One region of the Pseudarthrobacter sp. PvP004 genome, then DNA from elsewhere that is predicted to be linked to it. Evidence: riboswitches for the same ligand, from Rfam matches in the RefSeq annotation. Region 1 holds a riboswitch; each other region holds the start of a gene.
What was found. Region 1 has a riboswitch for cyclic di-AMP ahead of J3A64_RS19960 (hypothetical protein). Riboswitches for the same ligand answer to the same signal wherever they lie in the genome.
Positions count from the first base shown of each region.

Region 2: another riboswitch for cyclic di-AMP. It lies ahead of J3A64_RS14250 (hypothetical protein); the one in region 1 lies ahead of J3A64_RS19960 (hypothetical protein).
Region 3: another riboswitch for cyclic di-AMP. It lies ahead of J3A64_RS13145 (M23 family metallopeptidase); the one in region 1 lies ahead of J3A64_RS19960 (hypothetical protein).

Region 1 is NZ_JAGINL010000001.1:4,367,253-4,376,934, forward strand. Features, by position in the region: gene J3A64_RS19955 (CdaR family transcriptional regulator) at 1-550, shown strand, start outside; gene J3A64_RS19960 (hypothetical protein) at 683-2,032, opposite strand; cyclic di-AMP (ydaO/yuaA leader) riboswitch at 2,035-2,180, opposite strand; gene J3A64_RS19965 (ATP-dependent DNA ligase) at 2,431-3,495, shown strand; gene J3A64_RS24005 (DUF6480 family protein) at 3,499-3,762, opposite strand; gene J3A64_RS19975 (alpha/beta fold hydrolase) at 3,875-4,666, opposite strand; gene J3A64_RS19980 (maleylpyruvate isomerase family mycothiol-dependent enzyme) at 4,681-5,346, opposite strand; gene J3A64_RS19985 (helix-turn-helix domain-containing protein) at 5,365-5,784, opposite strand; gene J3A64_RS19990 (HPr family phosphocarrier protein) at 5,899-6,177, opposite strand; gene ptsP (phosphoenolpyruvate--protein phosphotransferase) at 6,208-7,908, opposite strand; gene J3A64_RS20000 (TetR/AcrR family transcriptional regulator) at 8,038-8,760, shown strand; gene J3A64_RS20005 (PTS mannitol transporter subunit IICBA) at 8,827-9,682, shown strand, end outside.
Region 2 is NZ_JAGINL010000001.1:3,175,026-3,184,707, reverse strand. Features, by position in the region: gene J3A64_RS14260 (aminotransferase class V-fold PLP-dependent enzyme) at 1-536, shown strand, start outside; gene J3A64_RS14255 (dolichyl-phosphate beta-glucosyltransferase) at 540-1,631, opposite strand; gene J3A64_RS14250 (hypothetical protein) at 1,843-2,703, opposite strand; cyclic di-AMP (ydaO/yuaA leader) riboswitch at 2,705-2,889, opposite strand; gene J3A64_RS14245 (cell wall metabolism sensor histidine kinase WalK) at 2,999-4,495, opposite strand; gene J3A64_RS14240 (response regulator transcription factor) at 4,517-5,257, opposite strand; gene J3A64_RS14235 (winged helix-turn-helix domain-containing protein) at 5,932-6,798, shown strand; gene J3A64_RS14230 (histidine phosphatase family protein) at 7,043-7,567, shown strand; gene J3A64_RS14225 (hypothetical protein) at 7,616-7,942, opposite strand; gene J3A64_RS14220 (LysR family transcriptional regulator) at 8,069-8,986, opposite strand; gene J3A64_RS14215 (EamA family transporter) at 9,060-9,682, shown strand, end outside.
Region 3 is NZ_JAGINL010000001.1:2,937,857-2,947,538, forward strand. Features, by position in the region: gene J3A64_RS13145 (M23 family metallopeptidase) at 59-895, opposite strand; cyclic di-AMP (ydaO/yuaA leader) riboswitch at 900-1,140, opposite strand; gene J3A64_RS13150 (metal-dependent transcriptional regulator) at 1,323-2,018, opposite strand; gene serC (phosphoserine transaminase) at 2,312-3,442, shown strand; gene J3A64_RS13160 (MFS transporter) at 3,509-4,816, opposite strand; gene J3A64_RS13165 (DUF3027 domain-containing protein) at 4,860-5,447, opposite strand; gene J3A64_RS13170 (cold-shock protein) at 5,456-5,839, opposite strand; gene J3A64_RS13175 (hypothetical protein) at 6,066-6,281, shown strand; gene J3A64_RS13180 (helicase-associated domain-containing protein) at 6,335-8,800, shown strand; gene J3A64_RS13185 (DNA repair helicase XPB) at 8,844-9,682, shown strand, end outside.

The DNA.
Region 1 (9,682 bases):
GCATTCGGTGGTGTTGTTCCGCGAGTCGGGCGGCCGGGCGGACCACGCCCAAGTACTGGTGCACTATCAGCTGGAGCTTGCAAAACGCGCGGGCCGCAAGGTGGACAGGGTGATCCTGGGCATCAGCGAACCCTTCCAAGTCATCCGGCAGCTCTCGGGCGCGTACCGTCAATCAAAGGTTGCTGCGCAGGCGGCTGCAGTGGACCAGCCCTTGGGAGAGTTGGTGGACAGCCGGACTGTTGGTGTCTATCAACTTTTCGATCGCTTGGTGGCGCCCGGCGGCTGGGATGACACAGGATCGGTGCATTTTCGGACGCTTGAGGACCACGACAAGAACGGCGAACTCCTGCCCGTCCTGGAATTGCTGTACGACAATGACGGCTCAGTTCAGGACGTCGCTGCCAAACTTCATCTCCACAGGAGCAGCATCTACAACAGGCTCGGCCGGATCCGCCAACTCATCGGTGCTGATCCGTTGAGTGGCGCGATCCGGCTCGAGTTGCATGCGGCCCTGAAGGCGCGGCGCTGGGCGGGGCGGCCGCGCATCTGAAGGGTCCTTACGAGCGCCGCAGACGCTGGCAGCTCCAGCGCCCCATCCGGCGGCGGAACGTGGCAGTCCGGCTGCTGCTGCAGTGCCGGCTATGCCATCCCACATGAGTGGAGGTACGGGGCAGCCGGGTGCTCACTTGAGGGCCGTCCGGGCTGCATCCAGGATGTCCTGAAGAGTCGACTCGCTGGGCTGGGGGGCCGAGGCGGCCTGCGGCTTGCTCGGCCGGGGCTTGGAGGTCGGGGTTGCAGTTTCCGTTGGTGTGGGTGTCGGAGTGGGCGTGGGCGTCGGCGTGGTTGTCGGCGTCGGGGACGGCGGCGTGGTGATCGTGTCCGACGGCACCTCGCTCGGCGCAGGAGCCGGCTGCGTGGGGACCGGGCTGGCAGCGCCAGGCGCGGCCGGGACAGAGGACGGTATGGCTGAAGGAACCCATACCGGGTCCGCGAGGGATACCTTGGGGGTCGCAGTCGACGACGGCGACACGGCCTGAGGTGCTTCCGCCACCGTTGCCGGCTGGCCGGCCTCCGAAGTCTCCGTTGCTGTTGACGAAGCTGACGGCGATGACGCCGTGGAGTAGGACGCCCTGGGCGCGGGCGACGCCGAAGCCGAGGTGCGGCCGTCGCTGCCACTGGCTTCCTGGACCGGGGTCTCCTGGCCGAAGAAAGGAAGCTCAAGGGCCTGCCCCAACGTTCCGGCCGTCAACACGAGGCCAAGGGCACCGGCAACCACGGCCATGCGCTGGCTCATGTGTTTGACCGACGCGGCTTTTCGCAGCGCGGCATGAGGTTCGCGGCCAAATGAAGACCCCGCCCCGAAGTTGGACCTGGTTGCTGTGCGCGCGGCAGGCTGTCGAACGTCCTTGCGGCTGGCCAAGGACGCCGAGGCCGTTGCGGCTGCAGCAACCTGCGCCGGGGACTTGCCGCGCGGCGACTCCGCGCGGGCGGCCACCACTGGAATAGCTGCGGTTGCGGGTTCCGAGGTCTCAGGCTGCACCACTGGAATAGCTGCGGTTGCGGGTTCCGAGGTCTCGTCTTCCTGGGAGCCCTGTGTCGTGGCGGCTGGCGGCACGATGGGAATGGCCGCGGTGGGAGGTCCCGGTGTGGTGGACGCCGGCGCTGCAGCCTGAGCGGCCTCAACGGCGGGAATCGCCGCAGTTGCCGGTTCCGCCTGCGCGGGCTGCTCGGTCGCGGACTTTTCGGGGGCCGATAGTTCGGGCGCGATCACAGCCTGGGCTGCCCTCTGCCGCTCGGCCGCACGAACCTCCGCACGAGTGGCGGGCATCGCAACCGTGGGCATGGCCGCAGTGGCGGGTTCCGGCGTCGTGCCTGTGTTCGTTGTGCCTGTCTTAACGGCGTTTTCGGGCGTCGCGGCGTCCGCCTGCGCGCTGGTGAGGAATCCGCTGGGTTGGGCCCGACGGCGTCCGGTTGGCTTGGTGCGCTCGCCTTCAGTCTGGGCGCGGCGCGGCTGATCCATGGTTGGGGACATGGTGGTTGCCTCTCAACGCCTTCGAGGTTAGCTGTCGGGTTCGGACGAGGCCGTCCGGCCGCCTAAGCGGCTTCACCCCAAGGACTTGAAGTAAGTCCGGGAACTTTTGGGTCCCCCGTCTCTGCCGCGGGTCTGGCGGATCCCGGATTGCGGCAGAGCTCGGCGTCAATCCGGAAGCGGCCCAGCGGAGATACGGGTCGCCCTACGACGGTACATGAGCCGGAAAGTAAAGTCACATTAATGTAACGGGCGGTAGGTCTGAGCAAGCGAGGGGGTTCTATGACTTAGGCTTCGGGGCTGGCGCCGGGGCAGGTAGCTCATGCTGGATCTTCTGGATCGAGCGAGATATCCATGGCCTAACACTAGCTTCGGCGTGCACCGGCAGGTAGACATTGTCTATGGACCTGCCTGTGATGCCACCCGTCTCGCCCATGCTCGCCAAATCCGTTCCGACAATCCCCGATGTTGGGCACTACGAGCCCAAATGGGACGGGTTCCGGACCATCGTCTTCAAGGATGGCGACGAGATCGTCCTGGGCAGCCGCAACGAGAAGCCGATGACCCGCTACTTCCCCGAGGTGGTGGAGGCGCTCAGGAAGAACCTGCCGGACAAATGCGTGATCGACGGCGAGATCGTCCTGATCGAGGGCAAGAGGCTCGAATTCGAGGTACTCCAGCAAAGGATCCACCCCGCCGACAGCCGCGTCCGGATGCTCGCCGAGAAGACCCCGGCGTCCATGATTGCGTTCGACATCCTCGCGCTGGGCGACGAGAACCTCATGGACAAGCCGTTCTCCGAGCGCCGCGCCATCCTGGAGCGTACGCTCGCCAAGGCCGATCCGCCAGTCTACGTGACGCCCGCGGTGACGGATCTCGAGCGGGCGCAGGAATGGTTCGTGCAGTTGGAAGGCGCGGGACTGGATGGGGTGCTGTCCAAGCCGTTGACCGGGGCCTACCAACCCAATAAGCGGGTGATGTTCAAGACGAAGCATGAGCGCACGGCAGACTGTGTGGTGGCGGGATTCCGTTGGCACAAGACCGCGAAAGTTGTGGGGTCGATGTTGCTCGGCCTGCACGATGACACGGGCCGGCTGCATCATGTGGGAGTGGTGGCATCGTTCCCTATGGCCCGCAGGGAGGCTTTGGTGGCAGAACTGGAGCCGTACCAGGTTGAACTCAGCGAGCACCCGTGGGGTGAGTGGGCCAACCAGGACGAAGCTGCCGGGGGTTCACGCATGCCCGGCGCCCAAAGCCGGTGGAGCGGGGGGAAGGACTTCTCCTTCGTGCCCCTGCGCCCCGAACTTGTGATCGAAGTAAAGTACGACTACATGGAAGGCGACAGGTTCCGGCACACCACGCAGTTCCGTAGGTGGCGGCCGGACAGGACCCCCGAGAGCTGCACGTACTCGCAACTGGAAGAGCCTGCCGACTACGATCTCGGGGAAATCCTGAGGCTGCCCTAGCCCCTACTCTTCGTGGCCTTGGTCGCTGCTCATGCTGCCCTCGGCCGGTGGGGTTTCGCCCGGAGGCACGCCGCCGCCCGGCTCCAAGCCTGTGACATTTCCGTCGAGGGGATCAGGGTTGGCGGAAGCGGCGGGGTCATCGTCTTCGTCCTGGCGCATGTCTGGATCGTCGTGGATGCTGTCGGCATCGGAGGTGGTGTCGTAAGGCCCGGTTGCGCCGGTTGCGCCGAAGCCCTGGGTTTCTTCATTCGAGTTTTTGTCGGTCACGATCAGCCCTTTCGTAAGCAAGCTTACTATTGTGCTTGCTTCGTCAGCCTAGCCGGGACGTGCTGACCCAACAAGGGGCACCCAAGCCATGGGGCGGCGTCGTACTTTACCTTCAGCGGTGGGGAGTCGTGGCGGTGACAAAGCTCCGGATGGCATCCGCCACAGCCTTGGGACGCATGTGCTGAGCCACGTGCCCGACGCCCGGGATTTCCACCAGCCGCCCCTGGGCCACGGCCCGCGAAAGCCGGAGCGACCATTCGGGGCCCGCCACATGGTCCCGGCTCCCGCGCAGAACCAGCACCGGAACCTGGACTCCGGCGAGGCGTTTCTCCGTGGGGTATTTCATCATGACCGGCAGTTCCGTGAGGTACCAGCGAGGGCCGCAACGGACGTAATCGGACATGACGATCAAGTTGGACGTGGGGCTCTCGCGGAGTATTCCGTCCAGTGTCAGGGCCAGCGACTGCCGCCACACATTCTTGTGCCGCGAATCCACCACCGGCCCCATCAGTACCAACTGCCTGAGCTGCTCGGGGGCGTGCAAGGCCGCTTCGATGGCAAACTGCACGCCCATGGAGTGACCCACCAACACGTAGGAATCGATACCGCGGGACTTCAGGGCCTCGGCAATGAACGCGCCGTATTCCTCCACTGAAAGCTGGCGCCCAGGCTTGGGAGTCCCGGCGAAACCGGGAAGGTCCAGTGAATACGTGGGCGCGCTCGCCGCGAGGTCAGCATGCAGCCGTGCCAGATATCGATGCGACACCCCGATGCCGTGGATCAGGATATATGCGGGCTCGGACATGGGCCCGGCGTCCGGTTCCGGCGCAGGCGTGCCCTCGGTCCAAAGAATCCGGCCGGTCAGGCCCAAGACTTCGACGTCGGCAGAGAGTAGCGCGGTCATCTTTGCTCCTGCTTTCACTGAATTCCCAATTGTTGCAGGAAAACCGGTGCGCCCGGGCCACTCAATTCGTCGTCCCTCACGGGCCGTCCCGACACGGCAAGAAGCAGCGCGATCGCCGGCCCTTCAACTGCGGGACCATCCCCGTGGTCAAACGCGGTGTCGGTGGCAATCAAGCGCCAGCCCTGCGCGATCTCCTTGCCGCCGCCCATTTTGGTTGTAGTCCTGAGTTGGTACTTGAGGGCGGTGGCAACGTGGACAGGAGGGTACTCGCGGCGGATTCCGAGGGGGCGCCGGATATCCTCTCCGTGGACGAACGCCTCAACCAGCCGGGTAGCCAAGCTTGCCGGCGGACCCGAGGTCCGCGAAAGCACCGCGCGCAGCCCGTTCAACGTCTGCGCAGGCTCTCGTGTCTTTTCGCGCTCCACACCTACGGCGTTATCACGGTCAAAATCCATTCGGGAGGCAACCAGCCGGCGGATGAAGCTCAACCTCGTCGTCTTGGCGCTGTCGATTACGTGAGCCAGGACGTCGTGCACGTTCCAACCGGCACACAGCGACGGCGTCTGCCATTGAGCTGCCGGAAGCGGCTCCAGATCCTGCAACAGCGCACGGCGCTCCTGGTGCACCACGGGCCAAACGGTCGAAGAGGAGCTTGTTGCCATACCGCTATTGAACAGCATGCTGGTGATGTGGGGTGGCTAGCTGTGGGAATCGGTGGATTCGTCAGCTCCTGCGCTCGCCTCGGCCTGCTGCCTCTTCTTCTGCGTTTCCAGCCAGGCGATGATGGCGGCCTGCCGGATCCGACGATGCGTTCCCCGGTACTCCACCGGTATTTCGCCGCGATCGGTCATGTTGCGCAGATAGGTGTGAGAGATGCCCGCGAGCTCTGCAGCCTGGGATGTGGTGAGCATTTCCTCGACGCTGCTCACCGTCACCGTTTCGCCGCGGCTCAGTCTTGCGAGGAGGTCGACGACGGCGTCCCTGGCCTCGTTCGGCAGGCGGTGGACCGTGCCATCCACGAACACGGTGATGTCGTTGCTGTCCTGGAGGGAGCGCGCCAGATTCCGGGCGTCGTCGGCGGGCAAGCCAGGAGTGACGCGGGGAGCTATCAATGCCATGGCAGAAGCCTAGCCTGTGGGAGTGGGCTGCCCGATTCGGGGGTTCCCTGCGGGTCATGCCGTGCGCACGGCACTGTTGGCAGGGAACCATCGAAACGGCCGCCCGGGCAAAAACTACTCTGCGTCCAGGTCTGTCTCCAGCAGCTTCACCAGCGCGTCCAGCGCAGCGTCGGCTCCGTCGCCCTCGGCCCGCAGCACCACGACGTCGCCCTTAGCGGCGCCGAGGGTCATGAGGGAAAGGATGCTGGCGGCGTCGAGGGCGTCATCGGCAGGGTCGCCCTGCATGGCGATGGTGACCTCCACGGGCTGCTCGCCCGCGGCTTCCGCGAACAAGGCGGCGGGACGGGCGTGCAGGCCGGAGCGGCTGGCGATGGTGGCTGTGCGTTCGGGCATGGTTTCTCCTTCGACAGAAACAGGCAGGGTTTAGAGGCCGAGTTCTTCGAGCACGGGCAGCTTGGCGCGGACCCAGTCCCGGGCTTCGGTGGCGCTGGGCGCGGAAAGGGCCAGGCGGGCCAGTTCCTGTGCCTGCTCCAGCGTGACGGTTTTCAGCACAGTCCCGACGGCGGCCAGGGAGCGCGCGGTCATGGACAGTGTGGTGACGCCCAGGCCGGTCAGCACGACGGCGAGCGCAGGGTCAGCTGCTGCCTCACCACAGACACCCACGGGCTTGGCAGTACCTTCGCGACCAGAGCTTTCCTGCTCCGCACCTTCGACGGTGAGCTGCACGAGCCGAAGCACGGCAGGCTGCCACGGAGTGTTGAGTTCCGCGAGGGGTCCAAGCTGGCGGTCGGCGGCCATGGCGTACTGGGTGAGGTCGTTGGTGCCCAAAGAGGCGAAACCGACTTCGCGCAGCACGGTGGCAGCAGTCAACGCGGCAGAGGGAACTTCCACCATGACACCCGGCGTTTGGATTCCGGCGGCGGCACACAGTGAGGCGAACCGTCCGGCTTCGGCGGCCGTGGAGATCATGGGGGCCATGACCCAAACGTCTGCCTCGGACTCCGAAGCTGCCCGGGCGATGGCCTCGAGCTGACGCTCCAGGACGCCCGGTGTGGTGAAATCGGTGCGGTAGCCGCGGACACCCAGTGCAGGGTTGGGCTCGGTGGCATCCGTGAGGAAGGGGAGCGGCTTGTCGGCGCCCGCGTCAAGGGTGCGGAGGACCACCTTCTTGCCCGGGAACGCGTCGAATACGGCTTTGTAGGCTGCGGCTTGCTCGTCCACGGAGGGTTCGGTGTCGCGCTCCAGGAAGCAGAACTCCGTGCGGAACAGGCCCACTCCCTGTGCGCCCAGAGCGGCAGCTGCCACGGCGTCTTTGGCTCCGCCCACATTGGCGAGGAGCGGCACCAGGTGGCCGTCCGCCGTCGTGCCGTTTCCGTCGAATTCGGCGAGGGTGGCGGAGGTTTCCGCCCAGGCCGTAGCTGCCGCACGGTGCTCGTCGGTGGGCGAAACGGCAACGAAGCCAGCGGCGCCGTCCACGTACACCTCGGTTCCATCCGCGATGTCGTCAACACCATGGGCCGCAACCACGGCGGGCAGGCCGAGCGAACGCGCAATGATGGCCGTGTGGGACTGCGGGCCGCCGCCTGAAGTCACCAGCGCCTGCACCACCGCGGGATTCAGTGTTGCGGTGTCGGCGGGAGCGAGGTCCTCGGCCACCAGGATGAAGGGCGTGTCGGAGGCAGGAATGCCGGGAGCGGGGACGCCGCGAAGTTCGGCCACGATGCGGGCGCGGACATCCAGGACGTCGGTGGCACGCTCGGCCATGTAGCCGCCCAGGTTGTGCAGCATTTCGGAGACGGACGCGCCGGCTTCCCAGATGGCCCTTTCGGCCGACGACCCGGCGTTGATGAGCTTGGCAGCCGATTTCAGGAGCATGGTGTCCTTGGCCATCAAGGCAGTGGCTTCGAGGACGGCTTTGCCGTCGCCGGAAGCACTGTCCGCGCGTCCCTTGAGTTCGTCATGGACGGCTTGCGCAGCCGCTTTCAAGCCCGCGACGGCGTCTTCCGGGCTCACGTCCGCAGCCAATCGATCTCCCGACGGCGGCTCACTCACCGGCTTGGGCATCTGGCGGACGGAACCAATGATGCGGCCAGGGCTTACCCCTACTCCTTGGAAATTCTGCACTGAATCCTCTGTTCCTGCTTGTTGGTTCAGGCCCTCCGGCGACGGCACCGGGAGCCTCGAAAACTAGCCTACAAAATTCCTTTGTGAGCCACTTCATATAGCAACGCTATAGGTGCTAGGGTAGCGGTTATGAGTTTCGATGACCAGCTTCCGCCCAAAATTCGGTTGCTTCGCGCAGCTGCCGAGTTGCTGGCGAATTCGGAGGGGTCAGCGGTCTCAACGCGCCAGATCACCAAGCTTGCCGGGGTCACGGCGCCCACGCTTTACCACCACTTTGGCGACAAAGAAGGCCTGTTCGACGCCGTCGTTTCAGCCGGATTTGAAGAGTATGTGGCGGGGGAGCGGGATTTTGCACCGTCCGGGGAGCCCTTGGAAGATGTCCGGCGAATGTGGGACAACCACGTCCAGTTCGGACTCAGTCAACCCCATCTGTATCTGGTGATGTTCGGCAATATCCGGCCGGAAAGCCGCCCAGCAATCGTGGCCGATGCTGAAGCGCTTCTGGAGGAGATGCTGAACAAGGCCGCTATCTCCGGCCAGATCAACGTGCCGCCCCGCGAAGCGGCGCGAAGCATTCTGGCGGCCAATGTGGGTGTCACGCTCATGTTGATCGCAGAACCGGTGGAAGAACGGAACCTCGAGCTCTCAACGATGACCCGGGATTCCATGATTTTTGCCGTCTCCACGGACACCGCCCGTGGCGCCGCAGCGGACGACTCCGGTAAGTCGTCCGTGGTTGTTGCGGCAATCGCCCTGAATGCGGCACTGCAGGCCTCGCATTCGGACCAACTTTCCAGCTCTGAATTGAAGCTGTTCCTTGAGTGGCTTCACCGCATTTCCAGCAGCTCCTAAGGCTGTTCTCTCTCGATCTATATCGACTGACCCCGCGCCGCAGCGGGACACACGTTAGGAATTCACATGGCAACAGAGACCGTTGCGAAGCCCCGCACCAGCGTGCGCGTTGGTGTCCAAAAGTTCGGAACATTCCTGTCCGGCATGATCATGCCCAACATTGGCGCCTTCATCGCCTGGGGCCTCATCACGGCCCTGTTCATCGAGAAGGGGTACATTCCTGTGCCTGTGCTCGGTGGCTTCGGCACCAACGCCGAGGGTGTTCCCAACGTGGGCCTGGTCGGCCCGATGATCACCTACTTGCTTCCCCTGCTGATCGCCTACACGGGCGGCAAAATGGTCCATGACGTCCGAGGTGGCGTCGTCGGCGCCATCGGTACCATGGGCGTCATCGTCGGCGCCGGCATCCCGATGTTCATCGGCGCCATGATCATGGGCCCCCTCGGTGGCTGGACCATGAAGCAACTCGACCGCCTGTGGGACGGCAAGATCCGCCCTGGCTTCGAGATGCTGGTGAACAACTTCTCCGCCGGTATTTGGGGTGCGATCCTAGCCCTCCTCGGCTTCTACGGCATATCACCGCTGGTGACGGCGTTCAGCACCGGCGCAGGGAACGTGGTCCAGTTCCTCGTCAACAACGGACTCCTCCCGCTGACCAGCATCTTCATTGAGCCGGCCAAGGTCTTGTTCCTCAACAACGCCATCAACCATGGCGTGCTGACGCCGCTGGGCATCCAGCAATCGCTGGAGCAGGGCAAGTCGATGCTTTTCCTCCTCGAAGCCAACCCCGGCCCGGGCTTCGGCATCCTGCTGGCGTATATGTTCTTTGGCCGCGGCGCCGCGAAGGCTTCTGCTCCCGGTGCAGCGATCATCCATTTCCTCGGTGGCATCCATGAGATCTACTTCCCGTACGTCCTGATGA
Region 2 (9,682 bases), 1.2 Mb from region 1:
CCTGGGCTACCGATGCACACAAAACACTCAATGTTCCCTACGACTGCGGCTTGGCGATCGTTGCGAGCCCGGAAGCACTTCGCCGGGCGTTCAGCATCCACACGAGCTACTTCATCGCAACGGACGCCGGACCGGGGGACCCTTTCGAGAAGGTTCCCGAGTTGTCGCGCCGCGCCCGCGGCATTCCCGTGTGGGCCGCCCTCAGGCAGTTGGGCCGCCATGGAGTGATCGCCATGGTTGAGCGGCTTGCGGCGAACGCCCGTGCGTTGGCTGAGGGCCTCGCGGCAATCCCGGGCGTCGAGGTCCTCAATGATGTCGTCTTTACGCAGGTCTCGGTGAGCTTCGGCAGCGACGACCGCACGCACCGCGTCACGCAACGGCTCATGGCCGAGGGCGCGGTGTGGATGTCGGGCTCGGCCTGGCGCGGCCGGGAGATCCTGCGGATCTCGGTCAGCAACTGGTCAACGGACGCGGGGGATGTTGCAGCGTCCATCGCAGCGGTCCGGCGTGCGGTGGAGGCCGAACCGGAGGCGTAGCGCTCAGAAGTTGCTTCCCCGCATCACGTAACGCCGGAACGGGCGCGTTACCCAAGTGGTGAGCAGCAACGCCACGACGCTCGCCATCCAAGGGTCCGTGGCGTTGCGGACCAGAAGGAAGACCACAGCGTAGGCCAAGGTCCACGTCAAGGTCCGGAACACGCCCCGGGACAGACTGCCCCTCAACGTCGCTTTCACTCCCAGTTCACGCCGAAGCTCGTGGATCGGAATGCGGCGCAGGTTTCGGTTCAGGCGCGCCATACCGCGCAGGTCGGCCAGGGCGGTTCGTACGACGTCGACACGGGAGTCAGCGTCGTCGGTCCAGTCGACGGGTACTTCATGGACGCGCAGACCACAGCGTTCAGCGATCACCAGAAGTTCGGTATCGAAGAACCACGAGTCGTCCGTGGTGTGGGGGAGGAGGCTGTGCGCTACGTCGGCGCGGACGGCCTTGAAGCCGCACTGGGCGTCGGAAAAACGAGCCCCCAAGACCGTCCGCAGGAGCGAGGTGTAGCTGCGCGAAATGAACTCACGATGCGGACTGCGGGTGACACGGGAACCCGGTGCCAGACGCGTGCCGATGGCGAGGTCCGAGTGGCCGGAGATCAGCGGTGCCACAAGGGGCGCCAGCGCGGAGAGGTCCGTGGACAGATCCGCTTCCGTGTAGGCAAGAACAGGTGACGGCGACGACTGCCAGACCTGGCGGAGAGCGTTCCCGCGTCCCCTCTCTTGGAACCGGACCACCGTCAATTCAGGGAGTTCACGGGCAAGGCGCTCGGCAATCCTCAGCGTGCTGTCTGTGCTGGCGTTGTCCGCCACGGTGATCCGGAACGTGTGCGGAAAGGACCTCGTCAGATGCCCGTGCAGCTGGCGGAGGTTGTGTTCCAGGCGCGCTTCCTCGTTGTAGACAGGGACGGTGAGGTCCAGGACGGGAACCACAACACTGGTGTCAACGGGGAGACGCCGGGGCTGGGGGCTCGGACCCGTCTGGCCTTGGAGGAGAGCCGGGTGACCAGTGGGCAACGCCGCGCCACGCAAGCGAGCCGAATGAGTCCTTCGTGCCAAAGCGCTGGTGGTGGGACCTGTGAGCGTCATGTATCCAGCATGGGACCGCCGATTATGAACGCTTTAGGCGGTAGCTGTGACCTCACTGTGAACCACGTGCTGGAGCTGTGAACCACGTGCTGGAGCTGTGAACCATGCGCCACAGCTGTGAAACGGCAAAAGCCGCGCCCGCTCCCGCCATTCGCTCCAGTTGGTACTGGTGCAAACGGCGGCAACGGGCGCGGCGATCAAGCGGCTCGGCTTAGTACCAGTTGTTGGCCAAGTGGAAGCCCAGAGCGGCGGACGGGGATCCGTAACGCTCCTTGATGTAGTTCAGGCCCCACTTGATCTGGGTCTGGTAGTTGGTTTCCCAGTCAGCGCCGGCAGTGGCCATCTTGGAGGCCGGCAGGGACTGGACAATGCCATAGGCGCCGCTGGAAGCGTTCATCGCCGTGGTCTTCCAGTTGGATTCCTTCTCCCACAGCGTGTTCAGGGCAGCCATTTCACCGGCGCCCCAGCCGTAGTTGCCCAGGATGCTGAGTGCATAGGCCTTGGCAGCAGCGGGGTCGTCAACAGCCTTGGGTGCTGCAGCAGCTGCTGCGGCTTCCGCGGCGGCGGCAGCAGCTGCGTCGGCTGCTTGCTTGGCGGCAGCGTCAGCAGCAGCCTTCTCAGCAGCAACCTGTGCGGCGGCCTGATCGGCGGCAGCCTTCTCAGCAGCAGCCTGTGCGGCGGCGGCCTGGTCTGCGGCAGCCTTCTCGGCAGCGGCCTTCTCAGCGGCTGCCTTGGCAGCAGCGTCAGCAGCGGCCCTGTCAGTTGCGCCCTTTTCGGCGGCAGCATTCAGGGAAGCGGAGATCTCAGCCGACTTGTTGGAGTTGACCTGGGCGCTCGCTTGGGTTCCGGCTACGCGGCTTGCCTCGGGGAGGGTCAGTGCGGCGTTGGCGGCGGTTCCGAGCGATGCAACGCCCAGTGCAGCTGCCACGACACCGGCTACGACGGACATGCGGTGGCCGGACTTACCCTGGCGGGCTGCGTTCTTGAGGACGGACTGCGACTTGGTGAGCGGTGCGTTGTTCTCGTCGCGGCGACGCGCGGAAGGGCGCGTCTGATCGTTAAATTCAGACATGTGATTACCTCTCAGCGCCTGCGGAGTTAGCTGTCGGGTTCGGATGAGGTCATCCGGCCGCGCATCACGCTGCGGCTTCACCCCAAGGGCCGGCAAAAAGCCTGGCCCGGAGACTCTGGGTCCCCCGTCTCTGCCTCGGAGAAAGAACGGACTCCGGGAAGTGGCAGAGCTCGGCGCATCCCGGATGTGGGCCTGCTAGGGGCGACCCACCCTTTCGACGGTACAGGAGGTTTCCGCAGAAGTCACATTTAGGTAACAGAGATCACGACGCCGGTGAGTCGCCTTGCCCGATTCGTTACAGGCCTTCGGTGCTCACCGTGGGAAGTCGAAGGGCGAACTCCGTGCGCCCCGGCCGTGAGGTCACTTCCACGCTACCGCCGTGAGCTGAAACAATGGATTCCACAATGGACAGGCCGAGTCCGGAGGTGCCTTCAGAGCCCGATCGTGCGGCGTCGGCGCGGGCAAATCGCGAGAAAATCCGGCCCTGGAAATCTTCCGGAATGCCGGGGCCGTTGTCCGTCACGCTGACCACGGCGCTGCCATCGGCGGAGAGCATGACGCCGGTGACCACAGTGGTGCCGGGGTCGGTGTGTTTGCGGGCGTTGGACAGCAGGTTCGCCAGCACCTGATGCAGTTGCGTGGCGTCGCCGCGGACCGTGATGGGCTCGTCCGGGAGCTGGAGCTGCCAGATGTGATCGGGTGCCATGACTTTCTCGTCACTGACCGTCTCGATCACCAACTGAGTGAGGTCCACATCCTCAACTTTCACGGGTTGGCCCTCGTCCAACCGCGCCAACAGCAGCAGGTCCTCCACCAACGTGGTCATGCGCTCGGACTGGCTTTGGACGCGAGCCAGCGACTTCCGGCCGTCTTCGGTGAAGTTCTCGGTCATCCTCAGCAGCTCGGTATAGCCCCGGATGGCGGTCAGGGGAGTCCGCAGCTCGTGCGAGGCATCGGCCACGAACTGACGCACCTTCGTTTCGCTTTCCTGGCGGGCTTCCAAAGCGCTGGAGACGTTGTTCAGCATTTGGTTCAAGGCATAGCCGACACTGCCCACTTCCGTCCCGGGATGAGAAGCCGACGGCGGTACGCGCACCGCAAGTGCCACCTCACCGGCGTCGAGAGGCAGCCGCGAAACCTTCGTGGCCACTTCGGAGAGCTGCTCCAGCGGACGCATGGTGCGGCGGATGATCACGGTGCCGGCCAGGCCGATCACCACCAGGCCGCCCAGCGAAACCAGCACCATGGTCCACACGAGCGAGGCCTCCGCACTCTGTTTGTCCGCCAGCGGCAGGCCCGTCACAATCACGTCGCCGTACGCGGTTTCGACCGCTACCAGACGGTAGTCGCCGTTGGACAGGGAACGGTCCACTGGCCCGTTGTCCCTGGGGAGCGAGAGCAGCACCTGCTCGTCGTCGGCCGAGAGCGAGACGCGGTTACCTTGGGCATCGATCAAACCGGAGCTACGCACGGTTGAGCCGTTGATCCTCGCGTTGAGCGTGCCAGCCGCTTGGCCGCGCGCCTCCAGCGGATCAGGCCTTCCGGAGGGTGACGGAAAGTTCGACGGCGGCCTGCCGAAGTCATTCGCGCGGCTGGACGCCTGTTCCAGCTGCCTGTCGAGCTGCTTGTTGAAGACCATGTCCATGGACGCGTAGCTGACCACTCCCACGGCAGAGCAAATGGCGACCAGCAGGGCCATGGCCACCAGGACCAATCTGGTGCGCAGGTGCCACGTGGAGGGGTTGAGCCAGCTGCGCTGTGTCTGTAAGGCCGCACCTGACCTTTTGGCCACTCCTGAAAGTGTGCTCAACGCCTAGTCCGCGGGCTTGATGACGTATCCGGCACCGCGGATGGTGTGGATCATGGGCGGGTGGTTCGCTTCGATCTTCTTGCGAAGGTAGGAAATGTAGAGCTCCACGATGTTGGCCTGGCCGCCGAAGTCGTAGTCCCACACGCGGTCCAGGATCTGGGCCTTGCTGACCACTCGTTTGGGGTTTTCCATGAGGTATCGCAGGAGCTCGAACTGGGTGGCGGTGAGGGAGATGTCTTCGCCGCCGCGGGTTACTTCCCGGGTGTCTACGTTGAGGGTGAGGTCACCCACCACCAGCTCGGCAGTGTCCATGGCGGCCACCCCGGAACGTTGGACCAGGCGGTGAAGGCGCAGGAGCACTTCCTCCATGCTGAAGGGCTTGGTGACGTAGTCGTCCCCGCCGGCAGCCAAACCGACAATGCGGTCCTGCACGGCGTCCTTGGCGGTAAGGAACAGGGCCGGAACTTCCGGGGCGAAGGTGCGGATGCGGTTGAGGACCTCCACGCCGTCGAAGCCGGGGAGCATGACGTCGAGGACCAGCACGTCCGGCCTGAAGTCCTTGGCCAGCTTTACTGCCCCCGGACCGTCGCCGGCTACCGCCACGGACCACCCCGCCATGCGCAGGCCCATGCTCATGAGCTCGGCAAGGCTGGGTTCGTCGTCCACCACCAGGGCGCGGATCGGTGAGCCGTCCGGGTGGGACAGCTGGGGAAGGTTGTTGGTCATGGAGTGCGAGGAGGCCATGAGACAACTCTCCGTTCTGCCGGTAAGCCAGCGCTATGCCCGTCCTGTGAGGACGCTGTGAACTCCACCCTAGCGAGGTGGGAGTGCAGGGCCACGTAAGTCGGCGGCGGAACTTTATCTCCCGATTCCCTCTGTTTTCTACAGCTTGTAGCAGATTCCGGGCAGAAAATCGGCGAGAAAAGCAGCCTGCGATTGGACAACAAGTGTTTCAGATCGTGAGATTCCGCTTGAGGGGAGTTCACTGCAACAGAGGTGCTCAAAATGCCAGAAGAGTCGAAGAAAATTCAGCAGGGGAGCAATAATCCCTACTTCACCCGAATGAAATGGCGTTCATTTATGACGCCTACGGAATTGTGATTTGCAACACAATAGACGTCTACGTCTCAAAATGTGGACGTTTCCGCGCTTTGTTACTTGCGTGTTGCCATTGTTACGTTGCACACTTCCAATGTGAACAAGAACTCAACAGCACCTGCAGCCGCAGCAACCTGGCCCAGCACACCCGCTGGCCATGATGACCGCTGTTGTCGAATGCAAGCCTAACTTTCCACCCCAAGAAGTTTCAGGCATTCGCCCCCTTGCCCAGCGTTGGGCGCCCCTCCCCAAACTCATTGCGGGGACAACCAGCATTCGAAGCCGCGATGACGGCTATTCACTTTTGAGGTAAGCACTCCATGTCAGTTGCATCTGGATACGTCCACATCTCCGTCCGTAACGCCAACAAGGCCGCGTCAAACGCAGGGCTTCGCCCCGGCTTCGGCAACCGTCCCGGCTACTCTCCCGCTCCACAAGGAGCCGGGCAGCAGGCTCCCGGATACGTGCCGCAGGGCTACAACCCCAACTCCTACGGCCAGTTGCGCGCAGTCCCCACAGCAGAGCCGGCGCCCATGACGGCGCCCACCCCTGTGATTGCCCAGTCGGACAAGCTCCGCCCCGTTGCCAACGACAACGTAGCCCGCGGGTTTGTCCTCTACATGGGCATTGACGAAGAAACCGCAGCCGCTGCAGGAACGTCCATCGCCAAGCTCGCCCAGGAAATCCGGGCATACGCTCAGTCCCTCGTGACCGGCGCGGAGAGCTACGCCGCCGTCGCAGTTGCCCCCGCCGGGGCACCCGGCTCGGCACTCGACGTCGTGCGTTCCACCTTCGGTGACCCCACCGTTGCCGCACGCCAGCGCACCGAGGCCGCACGTCCGGCGCCGCAGCAGGAATCCCGTCCGTCCGGCGTGCTGATCGACCTCGCACGCCGCGAAGTGCACCTCGACGGCGAATCCCTGAACCTGACGTTCAAGGAATTCGAACTCCTCAACTACCTCGTCGAGAACGGCACCCGCACCGTGGGCCGCGACGAACTCCTTGAGGGCCTGTGGCGCAACGCCGAAGAGGTGCCCAACGAGCGCACCATCGACGTCCACATCCGCCGCCTCCGTTCCAAGCTCGGCCGCCTTGCCAACACCGTCCGTACGGTCCGAGGCCAGGGCTACCGCTTCTACGAGCACCCCGAAGTTATTGTTTGGGCAGCACCCGAATACTCGATCTAGTCTCAGCACATAGCGCCCGTCTCCCGTGAGGAGGCGGGCGCTTTCGCTTTGGCGGGACGATCCCGCGGCAGGGCTGCGTGCCGCCACCACCCACATTGGCCGCGGAACCCGCTCAACACACCCGCTGCGCCGCGTGTCTGGGGTGCTGGGAAGTCAAAGTTGGTGACGGCGGACCGGCTGCTCTCTTCCAAAGAAGGTCGGGAAGCCCCGGGCCGAAGAGAACGTGGGCGGATAGGGTTGGGGTATGAGTGACCATCACATTAAGCGCCTGGTGATCATGCGGCATGCCAAGGCAGATTGGCCCATGGGCGTGCCTGATCATGAGCGTCCCTTGGAGGAGCGCGGGCACCGGGAAGCTCCGCTGGCCGGAAAATGGTTGCTCAAGCACGGCGTGGTTCCCGATTTCATTCTGTGCTCGTCAGCGTTGAGGACCCGGCAGACCTGCACCTGGGTGTGCGATGAGTTGGGGGACAAAGCTCCGACGCCCAAACTCGAGGACGGCCTGTACTCCGCCTCGGCCAACCGCATGTTGACGGTCATCAACCATGTTCCGGACACCGTGACCACGCTGATGGTGATCTCGCATATGCCCGGAGTCCAGGATCTGGCCATGCATTTGGCTTCCCGCGATTCGGACCACGACGCTTACATGGACGCCGCTACCAGTTACCCAACGAGTGCGTTGACGGTCATGGAAACGGAAAAATCGTGGGCTGAGCTTGATGGGCAGGACGCGCGGCTGACGCACTTCAAGGTGCCCCGCCACTAACCCAAACTGGCTGGCATTAGTGGTTGTTTTCAGGGCTCAGAACAATCACTATTGCGAGTTGCTTGGGTCCCCGTAGGCCAGCTGCGGCATGCACATGCAGCGGATCTCGAACACCGGCAGGCCCGCCGCTTCTTCGCCGTGCCCTGTTGCGATCAGGTATTCGCCGTCGAACATGTACACCGGCAACTGCGGCGCCATGTACTCGTTGTAGCGGCTTGGGTACACCCACTGACCACGGATGTCGAAAGCGGGAAGCGCATAGGGATCCCGCCGGTTATGAGCGCTCGGATACAGTGCGTCGTCGATCATGATGTAGCTGGCCAAGCCATACGTGTGATGGTGGTTCATGTCCGTGGGAAAGAGGATTGCTTCCACAGTTGGGCCCCTTCAAAGATTTCGACGACTGCACCCCGAGCGGCGCAGATAGCTAGGTAAGGTTAGCCTAAGCTAACGACTCTCCGGTCGTCGAATGTTCCACTGTGTGACCTTGATCGCTCCTGGTCAGCCCTGCGGCAGGGGTAATTCGGCCGCTATTTCGCGCAGCATGCTCACAGCTAAGCGAATGTTGGGGCTGGCCGTCATGGTTTTCCGGTACACCACGCCCACGGACCGTTGCTGCACAGGCCGGATCACCGGAATGGCAACCACGCCGGCGGGAAGCGGAGGCCTGCCGAGCCTCGGAACGAGTGCCACGGCCACGCCCTGTTCCACCATGGCGATGTGGGTGGAGAAATCGGGATCGTAAACGCGGATATCGGGGACCTTGCCCAGCCCGGCGAAGATCTGCAGCAATGCTTCGTTGCAGATGGCTCCTGCCGGGGTGCTGATCCAGGTTTCGTCCAGCAAATCTTCACGCTCGACGGCGGCGCGTCCGGAAAGTGCGTGGGTGCTGTTGACGAGGACATCGGCTTGGTCGATGCACAGGTCCTCATGCACCAGGTTCTCCGGGATCACCAGGGGCACGGAGTTCCAGTTGTGGACCACCGCGAGTTCTGCTTCGCCTGAGGCCACCCTGTGGACCGCCTCGCGGGGGTCCTCGGCCAGAACGGTGACCTCCAGGGCGGAGTGGGCAGCGGCCATGCGCCCCAGCATGGGTCCCACCAAGCCGCGGCAAGCCGTGGAAAACGCAACGAGCCGCAGGAGTCCCGAAGGTTTCGCTGGGTCGGCGAGCAGGGTGGCCTGCAGCTCTTCAAGCTCGCCCATGATCCTCCGGCCATAGCCGGCCAAGGCCAAACCCCGCTCGGTGAGGAGTACCCCGCGGCCATTGCGTTCCAGCACGGAGACGCCGGTTTGCTTCTCAAGTTTCTTGATTTGCTGCGAAATGGCCGAAGGGCTGAAACCCATCACGTCTGATGCTGCCACTACTGAGCCGTGCTGTTCCACGGCCACCAAGGCCCTCAGTGATGAAATATCGATCATGAAGCAAATCTACGCTGTCCCATGTCGAATTCAACGCTGGTGCTTCAACCAAAAGAAGGCCAGAGTGTTACTTGTGAACCTTCGCCACTCTGCCCTAGCCGTCTTAGTCGCTGTCCTGTGGGGCATCAACTTCGTCGCGATCGACCTCGGCCTGCACACCAACGGCAGGGAGGTCCCGCCGCTGCTCTTCGTCGCCATGCGCTTCTTGCTGGTGGTCTTTCCCTTCATCCTGTTCATCCGCAAACCAGACGTCGGCTGGAAGGCGATTCTCGGCGTCGGGCTCTTCATGAGTGCGGGCCAATTCGGCCTCCTGTACCTGGGCATGGCCTTGGGGATGCCCGCAGGTTTGGCCTCCCTGGTCCTTCAGGCGCAAGTGTTGTTCACCATCTTGCTCGCGGCGAAGTTTCTCGGAGAGCGGCCGAGCCGCCGCCAACTGGCAGGCGTGGCACTGGGTATCGCGGGCTTGGCAGTGGTGGCATGGGGGCGCAGTGCCGTGGCGCCGGTGCTGCCGCTCATGATCGTTCTGGCCGCGGCGTTGTCCTGGGCGATCGGCAACGTGGTGGCCCGGCACACGAAAGCGGCTTCCGGCTTGGGCCTGGTGGTGTGGTCCGGTGCCGTGGTGCCGGTCCCGTTGGCTGGCCTCTCACTGTTGGTGGATGGGCCGGGCGCCGTGTGGTCAACCATCATCGACCTGCA
Region 3 (9,682 bases), 1.4 Mb from region 1:
ATGTCACATTCAGGTCACGGCACGTCTCGCTAATGCGAGAGGCGACCATCGACTGGGATTAGAGCCAGCCCATGGGGTCTACGACTTCACCGTTGACCTGGACCTCGAAGTGGAGGTGGCAACCGGTGGAAGCGCCCGTGGTGCCACTCAGGGCCACGGTGTCGCCGCGGTTCACGGTCTGTCCTACCTGGACGGTGAAGGACGACAGGTGGTTGTACGTGGTTTCGAGGCCATTGCCGTGGTCGACCACCACGCGGTTGCCTCCGCCGTACTCGTGCCATCCGGCGAAAGTGACCTTGCCGGTAGCTGCGGCGTGCACAGCCGTGCCGCACTGGGCTACGAAGTCCTGACCGCGGTGGAAGTCACCGGCACCACCCGTGAGCGGGCTGATGCGGTAACCGAAGGGGGATGCCGTGGTGAGCGTGTCAAGGGGGCTGGCCATGGTGCCAACGGATGAGGCGCGCTGGATGCTTCCAGCAGACTGGGCGCTGAGCAGCTGCTTCAGCTTTCCATCGGGGTCCGCGGCAGTAGCGACTGCGGCGCGGCTGAAGTCGATCTTGGCCGACGCGGCAGCGGAAACCTCGGGCTGGCTGCCGGCGGGGGCGGCGACGGCGAGGGCCGATTCGGTCTGTCCTGATTCCGACGTGGCCATGACGGGGCTTGTAGCCGGCAGGCCGACAGTCAGGGCAAGCCCGGTGGCGGCAAGCGCAACTCCGGCCTTCTGCCCGACGCCGCTGGCAGCAGCGAAGTCGGCAACCTGGCGCAGCGGGCTCTTACGGCGGCGCACCTGACGCTCGGTGTCGCGGGGCCGGATCTCCGTTACGACGGTGGCTGGCCGCAGCTCAGCAGCGGGGCCGGACGCGCGGCGGCGACCCCTGACGTTCTGCGATGTCAAACTCTGTTCCTCTCTCAAAAGCCTGCGAAGTTAGCTGTCGGATTCGGGTCAGAGAGTACAAAGACCCGGTCCGCACGAGGCGCTCACGGCACACAGGTATCCCAAGAGGGACTTGCATACGTGGGCACTTCTGCTGCGGACTTCACCCCAAGGCTGCTTCTTTAGACAGCCGCTTGTGGTTCCCCCGCCTCTGCCAGTGGTGGTGACACACCTGATCCGCTGGCAGAGCTCGGCTCCGGATCAGGTAACGCTTTGGTATCAGCGCTAGTAGATAACTATAGGGGATGAAGGCCTGCGGTAATAAATTCGTTATCAACAGGAGGCCGCTGAGAGAAGGAGGCCTTTATCATCTTTTTCGGAAAACCGCAGGTCACACGCGCGCCGAAGCGGGCAAAGTGAGGTTTGACACGGTGCTTTGGGGCTTCGCTCAGCTGAGTGAGACGAAGACGTGCGCGGCAACTTCCGGAGGCAGCTCCAACGCGCCCTCAATACCGGGGACCCGTACTGAGATGTACTCGCCGACGCGCTCCAGCGAGACACTTGCGCCCGGACGGATTCCGCCTTCGTCCAACTGGGTCAGGAGCTCTGGCTCCACCTGGATGGGCTCCGCGAGGCGGCTGACCACCACACGGGAATCCGCGGCATAGCCGTCCATGGCCTGCAGAAGGTTGACATCGAGCCGTGGGAACGGCTGGCTGGCAAGGCCACCAAGCGCTTCGAGTCCGGGGATGGGGTTGCCATAGGGAGACTCCGTGGGGTGCTCCAGGAGCTCGTAGAGCCGACGCTCCACCCGCTCGCTCATGACGTGCTCCCAGCGACAGGCCTCATCATGCACGTAGGCCCAGTCCAGACCGATCACATCGGCCAGGAGGCGCTCCGCGAGGCGGTGCTTGCGCATGACCTCGGTGGCGCGCTTCCGTCCCACTTCAGTCAGTTCCAGGTGGCGGTCGTTGGACACAATCACCAGGCCATCGCGCTCCATGCGTCCAATGGTCTGGGAAACAGTGGGTCCGGAGTGGCGCAGTCGTTCGGCAATGCGCGCCCGGAGAGCCACAATGTTTTCTTCTTCAAGCTCCAAAATGGTCCGAAGATACATCTCAGTGGTATCGATCAGATCCGTCATCCAGCTCAGCTCTCCTCGAACGCAGTTCCTTGCGTAATCTCCACCGTACCGCGTCCCTAGCAAGGGCGGACGGTGTGCACCGCCGCCCCCTGAACGCCAACCACCAGCCTAGCTTATTTGGAATTACTCTGGATAATTCCGGTCGCATTCGGTGAGCCCGCATTCCACGTAGCGGACTATGACGGCCGCAGGTTCCTGCGCGCGGGCCGTGTCAGGCAGAATTGGGGTGTCGAAGGGGCAGTTGATGCCCCATGCCACCTCCCATCTCTAGCCGACACCCATTGGAGCGCCACGTGAGCGACAACAGCATCACCATTCCCGCCGACCTGCTGCCCAAGGACGGACGCTTCGGCGCTGGACCGTCCAAGGTTCGCCCGGAACAGATCGAAGCGTTGTCTGCCGCATCGACCACCATCCTGGGCACTTCCCACCGCCAGGCTCCGGTCAAGAACCTGGTTGGTTCGGTCCGTGAAGGACTCAGCCAGTTCTTCCGCGCTCCGGAAGGCTATGAAGTGGTCCTCGGCGTGGGCGGCTCCACAGCGTTCTGGGACGTGGCCGCGTTTGGCCTGGTAGAGCAGAAGGCACAGCACCTCTCCTTCGGCGAGTTCGGCTCAAAGTTCGCCGCCGCCACCAACAAGGCACCGTTCCTTGATGCTTCCTCCATCATCAAGTCCGAACCCGGCACCCGCCCGGTGGCACAGGCCGAAGCCGGCGTTGACGTCTACGCCTGGCCCCAGAATGAAACGTCAACCGGCGTGGCCGCCCCCGTCAAGCGCGTCGAGGGGGCTGACGAAGGCGCCCTCGTCCTGGTGGACGCCACCTCGGCAGCCGGCGGGCTGGACGTGGACGTCGCCGAGTCGGACGTCTACTACTTCGCGCCCCAAAAGAACTTCGCTTCCGACGGTGGCCTCTGGCTGGGCCTCTTCTCCCCCGCCGCCCTGGAGCGCGCGGCACGGGTCAAGGCAAGCGGCCGCTGGATCCCGGACTTCCTGGACCTGCAGACCGCCATTGACAACTCCAAGCTGAACCAGACGTACAACACCCCGTCGCTGTCCACCCTGGTGACCTTGGACGCCCAGGTGCAGTGGCTCAACAGCAACGGCGGCCTGGACTTCGCCAGCAAGCGCACGGCAGACTCCGCCAACCGTATCTACTCCTGGGCCGAGGCATCCGAGTACGCAACGCCGTTCGTTGCCAACGCCGAGGACCGCTCCAACGTCATCGCTACGATCGACTTTGACGACTCCATTGACGCCGCAGCCATCGCCAAGGTCCTGCGCGCCAACGGCGTGGTGGACACCGAGCCGTACCGTAAGCTCGGCCGCAACCAGCTGCGCATCGCCACCTTCGTCGCCATCGAGCCGGACGACGTTTCGGCACTGCTCGCGAGCATCGATTACGTTGTGGGCGAGTTGAAGAAGTAGCACCACGGGCTTTGGTCGGCGTCGTGCGGGTAGCTCCCGGACGGCGCCGCCGCTTTTTAAGGTGGGCTATCCGCCCTGCCGGCTTGCGCCGTCGTCGTCCGTATCCGGCCGGGCAAGCAGCGACTCCACCCGGAAGTGCTTCAGTCCGCGGGCCCGGCGGTCAAAGCGGAGCCGCAGCTGCTTGGCGCGGATGATCCACAGCAAACCCACGACGGCGGTGCTGACGCCGGCAACCGCGGCGACGCCAACTGCCCATCGGGGGCCGCCGACGTTGGCCACCAAACCCACCAACGGCGCCCCGATAGGGGTGCCGCCCATGAAGATGGCCATATAGAGGGACATGACCCGCCCGCGCATCACAGCCTCCGTGGTGGATTGCACGTAACCGTTGGCGCTGGTGATCAAAGTCAGGGCGAACAGGCCGCAGGGAACCAGGGCGAGCCCGAAGAGCACAGCATTGGGGGCCAGGGCGGCAAGCGCGCTTGATATGCCGAAGCCGCCAGCGGCGCCGAAGATCAGCCTGAGGCGCGGCCGTCCGCGTCGGGCAGCCAGCAGTGCACCGGTCACGGATCCGATGGCCATGACGGAGTTCAACGCTCCGAACGCACCCGCGTCCATGCCGAATTGGGTTCCCACCATCGCGGCGATGAACAAGGGGAAGTTGAGCCCGAAAGTGCCCACAATGAAGATGGCCACCAGGACCACTTGGATATCCGGCCTGTTCCGGACGTAGCGCAACCCCTCCCGGATGCGCCCCTTCCCCGCCGCCGCACGGGGCTGGACGCGGAGCGATGACGCAGGAATGAGTTTGAGCGCCCACAACATGGCCACGAAGGACACGGTGTTGATGAGGAACACCCAGCCGGGACCCACCACCACCGTCAGCACGCCCGAGACAGCGGGTCCGATCATCCGGGCCACGTTGAAGGAGGCACTGTTGAGGGCCACCGCGTTGGGCAGGTAATCGTCGGTAACCAGCTCGGAGACGAACGTCTGACGGACGGGAGCGTCCAAGGCGGTCACGATTCCCAACATCAAAGCAAAGAGGTAGACGTGCCAGAGTTCGGCGACCCCCAGCAGCACCAGCACACCCAGCCCCGTGCTGAGCAGGGCCATGGCCACCAAAGTGATGAGGAGAAGTTTCCGCCGGCTATAACGGTCAGCCAGCAGCCCCGCCCACGGAGCAAGGAAAAGCTGGGGACCGAGTTGGAGCGCCAGAGTAATGCCCATGGCACCGGCGTCGTGCGCGGTCAGGTGGTCAAAGACCAACCAGTCCTGCGCCGTGCGCTGCATCCACGTGCCGATGTTGGAGATCAGCGCACCGAAGAACCAGATGCGGTAGTTGAGGATTCCGAGTGACCTAAAGGTGGACATCAGCGTCCGCCTTCGATGTGGTCACTCCGGGTTTCCGCAACGCCTATTCAGCCCCGGCTTCGTCGTCGTCGGCGCTTTCGTCGGCGATTTCGGGTTCGTCGGATTCAGCAGCCTCATCAGCCGGTTCAGTGGCCTCGTCTTCGGCCGCCTGCACGGACGCTTCCGTGACATCCTCAACGGTCTCTTCGACCAGCGGCGTCTCATCCTCGGGACGGACGCGTTTGGCCCACGGCACCCATTCAGGAGCCAGGATGGAATCCTCGGAGGGCAACAAACCAAGCTCGCTGACAGTCACGATCTTGGAGCGCGAGTTACGGGTCACCACGGCGTACCACTGCCAGCCGCCGTAGCCGGCGAGCCTGGACTCGAACAGATGGGTGACCACACGGTCCCCCTCCGACTTGGCGCCCAGGTGCGAGCCGACTTCGCCCGGGTTGGCGATGCCTTCAACAGCCTCACGTGCAGTATCGACGGCGGCAGCCAGGAACGCGTCCGGCTTGCCCGTGCGCCACACGGGCAAACCGGCGCGGGGCTTGGCCGCGACGGGCTTCCGCGCGGGGGCGTCCCCGTTTGCAGGAGCCTGGGCAGCGTCAGGGACGGCCTTGGTGTCCTGTGCGGATTCCGATGTCATGGCCGGTCCTAGGCTTCCAGCTCGTCGGCAACCTTGCGCAGTGCCATGCTGATGGCCTTGGCCTTGTTGCCGTCGGGGTATTTGCCTGAAGACAGGGAGCCGGAGAGATTGTCCAGCACGGTGACCAGGTCCTGGACCATCGGCGCGAGGTCCCTGGCGTTCATGCGCTTGGCCTTGGCAATGGACGGCGTCTTCTCCAAGACACGCAGTCCAAGTGCTTGTGCTCCACGGCGGCCGTCGGCCACACCGAATTCCACGCGGGTCCCGGCTTTGAGCTCCGTTACGCCCGCGGGCAGGGACGTCTTGGGCAGGAATACTTCCTGGCCGTCTTCAGCCGCGAGGAATCCGAAGCCTTTTTCCTTGTCATACCACTTGACCTTGCCGGTAGGCACGTAATCAACCTTCTTCGTTCTTGCTTTGGGAGACACGTCGGGCCATTCACCGCATCCACAGTTATCTGCGGGATCGAGGGCGACAGCCCGGTCCGTGTTGGTCTGTTCCTTCAAGGTTATCCTGCCGGACCCCCTATTCCCGCTTTGCCGCGACCACGCGGTACGCGAAGATGACAACAGTTGCTTCCATGAATCGGCTTCGCGTGCTGCTGCTAGCGTTATTGGCATGACTTCCCCGGGTTACCGCCGCCCCATCATGATCATCGCCGCCGTCATTGCCGTCATCTCCCTGGCTGCCGTGGGCACGGTCATGGCTGTCGCATTCAACGGGGGCGTGCCACCGGTGTGGGTAACGTGGGCGGCCCTTTACGGACTTCCCGTAGCCTTCATGCTCGCCGTAGTTCTGGTGCTTGACTCTGTTCGCCAACGCCGCCGGCAGTAACCCACGGCCCCACTGACAGGCACGAGGGGCCCGGGGGCGGTAACGTTGGATTGATGTCCCTGATACGCGCGCTCAGCAAGGAACTCGAAGCGCGCAGCGACGATTCGCTGCGGGCCTTGTTTGCCGCGCGACCGGACCTCATCTCCCCCATGGCGCCTGACTTCCCGGCTTTGGCTGCGAGGGCGAGCGCACGGGTCAGTGTCCAACGTGCCTTGGAACGGTTGAACAAGCCCGAGATGCAGGTCCTGGAAACACTGCACCTGTGCACCAATGCCGATACCGGCCACAGTATTTCCTCGGCCGGGCTGAAGAAGGTCATTGCGGGTTCCACCCTTTCGGCGCTGGACCCCATCCTCGCCAAATTGCAGGATCTGGCCCTGGTACATCGGGCAGATCCGCCCACCGGCTCGCCGGCAACCTCGTCCCGTCAGCGCTTCTACCTTCCGGTGGGCAGCCTCAAAGACGTCATCGGAATCTACCCTGCGGGTCTTGGGCGGAGCTATACAGAACTGGTACGGCTACAACCGGCCTTTGCCCAGCGGGTAGTGCAGTTGGTGGCCGAGCTTCATCAAAGCGGTGCCGGTATCCACCCCGCCAGCACTCCAATGGACGCGGCCCTGGCCTTGCAGCGCTGGACCTCCACTCCGGAGAACCTGCGCGCCATCCTGGCCACGGCACCCGACCGGACGGTGGCCTTGTTGGACAAGTTCGGCAGCTGGGCCATGGGCGCAGTACCCCAGGCGCAGCGCCGGGCTTCGGTCACCCACGAAAGCCATGATGTGGGGCCCATCGACTGGCTGTTGGCGCGGGGTTTGCTGGTCCCTTTGGACGCCGGCCACGTGGAGCTGCCCCACAGCGTGGGCCTTGCCTTGCGTGGTGGTGCAATCGTGGATGATTTCACGCTCGCCCCACCGGTTCCGGAACTCGGCCATACGAGTGCTGCCCTGCGACGCAATGCTGCCATGGGGGCCATCGCCGAGATTTTGCGGCTGGCGGCTGAGCTTTTGTTCGCAGTCCGGGAGCAGCCTCTGGCTACCCTTCGGAGCGGCGGTGTGGGCGTGCGCGAACTGCGGCGTTTGGCAGAGTCCATCCGTTTAGGTGCCCATGAGACGGCCATCCTCCTGGAGTTGTGCGCCATGGCAGGGCTGCTCCGCTTGGACGTGGACAGCTCCACGTGGGTACAGCCACCGTCGCTCGAATGGCTCAACCTGCCCCGGCAGGAACAGTGGCTGTGGCTGGTCAACGCATGGCTGGCAAGCGAGCGGGCACCTTCATTGGTGGGGCAGCCTCTCGCTGGCCCGTCGTCGTCGGCCGCCCATCAAGGCGCGGCAGGCACCACCATCAACGCCTTATCCGCGGAGGCACAACGGCCCGACGCCCCGGTGGTGCGCCGGCGGGTCCTGGAGATCCTGAATGAGCTCACTGTGGAGGCCGCAGCGCCGGACGGGAAGGCGCCCGTCCTGGATGCCAGGGCCGTGCTGCAGCGGGCCGAGTGGGCGCAGCCACGGATGTCCCGCCGGTTCAGTTCCCTGGTGCGCGGCATCCTTGAGGAAGCCACGATCCTTGGCCTGATGGGATCCGGTGCGTTGACGCAGTTGGGTTCGGCCATCGCTGACGGCCAGCCGGAACAAGCCATGACCATCCTCGGCGAACATTTGCCCGCTGCGGTGAACCACATCCTCCTCCAAGCAGATCTCACGGCCGTGGCGCCCGGTTACCTTGCGCCGGAACTCAGCGAGACCTTGCTGTTGATGGCCGACGCCGAGGGGCAGGGCCCGGCGTCGATCTACCGTTTCTCAGCCGCCACCATCCGGAGGGCGCTCGACGCCGGACAGGATGCGGAATCGCTGTTGGCGTTCCTTCGTGAGCATTCCGCCACGGACGTGCCCCAACCTTTGGAGTACCTTGTCCAGGACACCGCGTCCCGGCATGGCCGGCTCCGTATCGGCACGAGTGCCAGCTTCATCCAGAGCGACGACGAAACTGCCATCACCGATCTCCTGCGCGAGGCCCGGACGTCCGTCTTGAGCCTGGTGCGCATCGCCCCCACCGTTCTGACGTCCTCCGCCAGTCCGCGCGAGACTGCGCGTGTCCTTCGCGAGCTGGGACTCTCGCCTGCCGTGCAGGAGGCCGAGCCCGCCGTCGTGCGTTTCAAACGGACCACGGCGGTGCCGGGCAGCGCACGGCCTGTCTACTCGGCGCCCCGAATGGCTCCGCCGGACGACGACGTCGAAGCACAGCTTTCGGTCCTGCGGCAACACCGCGCCGTCCCGGCTGAAGCGGCGGGCGAGGCGTCCACCCAGCTGGGCCTGGAGACACTGCAGACGGCCATCCGGCTCAAACAGGCGGTCACCATGAACGTGGTGGACAGCTTGGGGAATGCCAACACCGAAACCGTTGTTCCTGTATCCGTCTCCGGTGGGCGTGTCAGGGTGTTCGATCCCGCCAAGGACACCGAACGGGTGTTGTCCATCCACCGGATCATCGATGTGGAACCCGCAGGAGAACTGCGTACATGAAAACAGCGCCGTCCCTGAGAACTGCGCAAGTGAGGATTCAACAGTGACCGACGGTCCGCTGATCGTACAAAGTGACAAGACCATCCTGCTGGAGGTCGACCACGAGCTCGCTACCGAGGCACGCCACGCCATCGCCGCGTTCGCCGAGTTGGAGCGCGCCCCGGAACATATGCACAGCTACCGGCTGACGCCGTTGGGTCTCTGGAACGCCCGGGCGGCAGGGCTGGATGCGGAACAGGTGCTGGATACGCTGCTGAAGTACTCGCGCTTTCCCGTGCCGCACGCCTTGCTGATCGATGTGGAAGAGACCATGTCCCGCTATGGCCGGCTGCGGCTTGAGAAGGATCCGCAGCACGGGCTGGTGATGCGGACCGATGACTATCCGGTGCTGGAAGAAGTCATCCGTGCCAAGAAGATCGCTCCCCTGCTGGGGCCGCGGATCGACGGCGAAACGGTGGTGGTGCATTCCTCCCAGCGTGGACAGTTGAAGCAGTTGCTCCTCAAACTTGGGTGGCCCGCTGAGGACCTTGCCGGCTATGTGGACGGGCAACCACACCTGATCATGCTGGACGAAAGCGGCTGGCAGTTGCGCCCTTACCAAAAGCTGGCCACGGAGAACTTCTGGGCCGGCGGCAGCGGCGTCGTCGTGCTTCCCTGCGGTGCGGGAAAGACGCTGGTAGGCGCGGCAGCCATGGCCACGTCCTCCACCACCACACTGATCCTGGTCACCAACACCGTCTCTGCGCGGCAGTGGAAGGACGAATTGCTCAAGCGGACATCGTTGACGGAGGACGAAATCGGCGAGTACTCGGGCGCGGTCAAGGAAGTCCGGCCCGTCACCATCGCCACCTATCAGGTCCTGACCACAAAGCGCGGCGGGCT